DNA from 2 places in the Streptomyces sp. NPDC090798 genome. Region 2 is predicted to be linked to the other one. Evidence: riboswitches for the same ligand, from Rfam matches in the RefSeq annotation. Region 2 holds a riboswitch; the other holds the start of a gene.

What was found. A riboswitch is a leader RNA that binds a small molecule or an ion and turns the genes downstream of it on or off. The one in region 2 is predicted to bind cobalamin.
Region 1: another riboswitch for cobalamin. It lies ahead of ACIQTP_RS23455 (cobalamin biosynthesis protein); the one in region 2 lies ahead of ACIQTP_RS16205 (ribonucleoside-diphosphate reductase subunit alpha).

The regions. Positions count from the first base shown of each region.
Region 1 covers NZ_JBIVXA010000010.1:299,341-301,530, forward strand. Annotated here, with positions in the region: gene ACIQTP_RS23450 (cobyric acid synthase) at 1-95, opposite strand, end outside; gene ACIQTP_RS23455 (cobalamin biosynthesis protein) at 92-1,048, opposite strand; cobalamin riboswitch at 1,148-1,291, opposite strand; gene ACIQTP_RS23460 (hypothetical protein) at 1,402-1,626, opposite strand; gene ACIQTP_RS23465 (anion permease) at 1,640-2,190, opposite strand, start outside.
Region 2 covers NZ_JBIVXA010000006.1:337,594-339,783, forward strand. Annotated here, with positions in the region: gene ACIQTP_RS16205 (ribonucleoside-diphosphate reductase subunit alpha) at 1-899, opposite strand, end outside; cobalamin riboswitch at 1,019-1,188, opposite strand; gene ACIQTP_RS16210 (GNAT family N-acetyltransferase) at 1,211-1,717, opposite strand; gene mctP (monocarboxylate uptake permease MctP) at 1,838-2,190, opposite strand, start outside.

The DNA.
Region 1 (2,190 bases), on a different contig from region 2:
ACACCGTGGCGCACCAGCCACCGGCAGATCCCGGCGGTCACGACGCTCTTGCCCGCGTCGGAGGTGGTTCCGGCGACGAGCAGCCCGCCGCTCATGACGTACGCCCCTTCCTGAGAAGCCTCTGTACGAGCAGCCGGCCGCCGGCACTCACGCCGAGGGCGAGCCAGCCGACACGCCGTGACAGCCGTACGGCCCGTTCGATGTCGTCGACGTGCACGGCGCGCCCGGCGCCGTTGAGTTCGGGCCGGTGCTCGACGCGCCCGGCGTAGGAGAGGGTGCCGCCCAGGCGCACCCCGAGGGCCCCCGCGAACGAGGCCTCCACGGGCCCGGCGTTGGGGCTCGGATGCTTGACGGCGTCGGCGCGCCAGGCCCGTACGGCCCCGCGCGGACTGTCACCCGCGAGGGCGGCGAGCACGGCGGTGAGACGAGCCCCCGGCCACCCGGCGATGTCGTCGAGCCGAGCCGAGGCCCACCCGTACCGCCGGTACCTGGGCGACCTGTGACCGACCATGGCGTCAAGGGTGTTGACGGCCCGAAAGCCCACGAGCCCCGGGACTCCGCCCACGGCCCCCCACACCAGGGCGCCCACCACGGCGTCGGAGGTGTTCTCGGCGACGGACTCGACGACGGCGCGCGCGACGCCGTCGGCGCCGAGGGCCTGGGGATCGCGCCCGCACAGATGCGGCAGCCGCTCCCGGGCCGTCTCGATCTCCCCGTCCGCGAGGGCGTCACCGATCGCCCGGGCCTCCCGCCCGAGCGTGGTGCCCCCGACGACGGCCCAGGTGGCGGCGGCCGTCAGCGCGACGGACGCGGCACGTGAGGGGCGTACGGCACGGGAGGCGACGGCGGCGAGTCCGGCGGCACCTCCCACACACACGGCGGTGTGCAGCGCGCCCCACCCGCGGTGGTCCCGCCACAGCACCCGCTCCACGGCTGCCGCGCTCCGCCCGAACGCGGCGACCGGATGCCCCCGGCGAGGATCGCCGAGCAGCAGGTCACCGAGGAGGCCGGCGGCGGCGCCGTACGCGAAGACGCGATCGGCACGCACGGGGTCAGCCGACCGTCAGGTCGGGTGGAACCGTCGCTCGCAGGGCACTTGGGCAGCCGCGCATGGCGTTATGTCCTCACTCAGGGTGTCCACGCCCTGGTTCGACGAGACCGGCGGTGAGAGTTCCTGGCTCCCGGGGAGTTCCTTCCCCGGTCACAGTGGCGGGACCGCGCCGGATTCACACCGGCTTCCTCTTCTGTCGCCGTACTTGGCTCCGGCAGTCCACCACGGGTTGGAAGACCCGTCAACTTGCCGTTGACCTGCGCGGGGAGAGTGTGCGAAGGCCCACATACAGGTGGGGTGCGGGACGGTGATCCGTCCCGCACCCCACCTGAAGTGGTGCCCGTTTTGGGTTACTTGCCGACGATCAGGAAGATGCCGTACGCCACCGCCGCGGCGCACGCCGCGAAGCAGACGTACGCGCCGGTGACCGCGAGGGTCGCGGAGCCGCCTTGGGCGGACGCGGACTCGCGCTTGGAGAGGCCGACGATGCCGAGGGTGAAGAGGCCGACGAGGCCGACGGTGGTCACGAGGCTGACTCCGAAGACGGAGCCGAGGGCTGCCCAGTCGATGTGCATGCTGTTTCTGTCCTTACACCGTGGCCGGGCGGGTGGGCTCCGCGTCCGGGGACGGGATGGTGGTCTTCAGGTCGCCGGGCACGTCGCCGGTGACGGGGCCCGCGGGCGGCGGGGCGACGGCGGCGATCGCGGTGGTGATGACGCCCGCGGGCTCGGCGTCGACGTCGTTGACGTTGTCGACGGTGACCGGCTGGCGGCGGGAGAGCTTCCAGATGGTGCCGGCGCCGGCGACAAGCAACGCGCCGGTGAGGACGATGCCCCACGTGCCCTGCTTGGTCAGGAACTCGGCGGAGGCGCCGGCCAGACCGGCGGCCGGCAGCGTCAGGCCCCAGGCGACGAACATCCGGGTCGCGGTCGACCAGCGGACCACGCCGCCCTTGCGGCCGAGGCCCGAGCCCATCACGGCGCCGGAGCAGACCTGGGTGGTGGAGAGGGAGAAGCCGATGTGCGAGGACGCCAGGATGGCCGTCGCGGCGCTGGTCTGGGCGGCGAAGCCCTGTGGCGGCGCGAGGTCCGTGAGGCCCTTGCCCAGGGTGCGGATGATGCGCCAGCCGCCCAGGTAGG
Region 2 (2,190 bases):
GAGGCGTCGAGGGTCTTCAGGAACGGGACGATTCCGTTGGAGTGCCCGTTCGTGCCGCGGATCAGCGAACCGCGCGAACGGATCCGGGAGTACGAAAGTCCGATGCCGCCCGCGTGCTTCGAGAGGCGGGCCACCTGGTGGTAGCGGTCGTAGATGGAGTCCAGCTCGTCCAGCGGGGAGTCGAGGAGGTAGCAGGACGACATCTGCGGGTGCTGCGTACCGGAGTTGAACAGCGTGGGGGAGGAGGGGAGGTAGTCGAGGCGGCTCATGAGCCCGTAGAGCGCCGCGACCTCGTCCAGGGCCCGGCTCGTGTCGTCCTCGGCCAGGCCCGAGGCCACGCGCAGCATGAAGTGCTGGGGTGTCTCGATGACCTTGCGGGTGATCGGGTGCCGGAGCAGATAGCGGCTGTGCAGGGTGCGCAGGCCGAAGTAGCCGAAGCGGTCGTCGCCTTCGGTGTCGATCAGCGCGTCCAGCCGGGCCGTGTGCAGCTGGACGAACTCCGCCGTGCGGTCGGCGATCAGGCCCTCGCGGTGCCCCGTGGCGATCGACTCGGAGAAGGACGTGACGCCCTGCGAGGCCGCCTCCGCCGCGACGCTGATCGTCAGCAGCCTGGCCGCCAGCCGGGAGTAGGCGGGGTCCTCGGAGATCAGGCCCGCGGCCGCCTCGGTGGCCAGCTCGCGCAGCTCCGTGTCGTCCGCGCGCGCGGACCGGCCGCGCAGCGTGGCGGCGGCGACCCGGCCGGGGTCGGCGTCGGGGAGGTCGGCGGTGAGGTCGGTCAGGGTACGCAGCAGCGTGGTACCGGGACCGTCCGTCTCCACCGGGGCCTGCTTCCGCTGCTGCTCCTGCTTCTGCTGTGCGAAAGCGGTAGCTGAAGCCGGGTCGGCTGGCGCGATGGTCACTTGGGGCTCTCCCTCGCTAGGCACGGGGCCTGGCGGAGGGCAGGGCAGCTCACGAGCGCACACGGCGTCGCGTCCACCGGCCCATTCCGCGAGGCCCGGACGTCATGCACCCGGGCCGGATGGCCGGGCGCGCTGTCGGCAGGTCCTCGGACTGACGCGAGTACATGGGCGCGGATGTGCGAACACGTACAAGTACACCGTTGCGGGACAGTTCCGGATTTGCACCGGATTCCCCTGCGGCGACAGCGAGCATGAGCATACATCTTGTGCCGGGCTGCGGTGACACCACCAGATGTTGTGTCGTGCCGGTGTCAGAGTGTCAACTCATAGGTGAGGAGAGTGATGTCGTCGAGTTCCGGGAGCGGGTTCCAGTCGCGGTCGGGGGTGCGGGTGAAGCCGAGGCGTTCGTAGATGCGGTGGGCGGCGTGCATGGTGCGCTGGGTGGAGAGGACGATGCGTACGCAGCCGGTGGTGGCGCGTGCGTGGTCGACGCAGGCGCGGACGAGGGCCTCGCCGGCGCCACGGCCGCGGGACTCGCGTGCGACGGCGAGCATACGGATCTCGGCCTCGCCGGGGCGGGCTATGTCGGCCATGGGTCCGCCGCGCGGTACGAAGGTCACGGCGCCGAGGATGTGGCCGTGGTCCACGGCGACGAGGACTTCCGCGGCGGCGGCCCGTTTCGCCACGTCCCGCAGTTCGCCGAGGTACTCGTCGCTCTCCCCGAAGTCGAGCAGGTCGTCGCCGAGATAGGCCCCTGCGGTGATCTCGCCGATGCGGTCGTATTCGTGGGGCTGGGCGTCTCTGATGCGGAGGTCCATGCCGGTGAGTGTGCAACACGGCGCGGGAACGGGCCGCCGGATTTGTGTCCGACGGCCCGTGGGGGTTGCTTGGTGCGGTTCTTCGGCTGCGGGGGGGGGCTGGTCGCGCAACCCCCGGCCTTAGTGGGTGGACCCGGCCGTGGCCGGCGGGAGTTCCGTCTTGACGCCCGGGTCGCCCGCGTCCGCCGTGTAGTCCTCCGGAGACGTCTCGTCGACGCCGTCCGGCGCGTTGAAGGCGCGCAGGGCGAAGGTGAGGACGACGCTGACCACGACGTTCAGGACGAAGGCCGTCAGACCGATGTAGCCGATCTCCCCGATACCCGGGATCTCCTTCGAGCTGCCGCCGAAGTGCTTCTGGGTGGGAGAGGCGACCCCGTACGCGGCGAGCGTGCCGTACAGCATGCCCACCGCCCAGCCACCGAGCAGCGCCCAGCGGTGGAACCAGCGGGTGAACAGGCCACCGACCAGCGCCG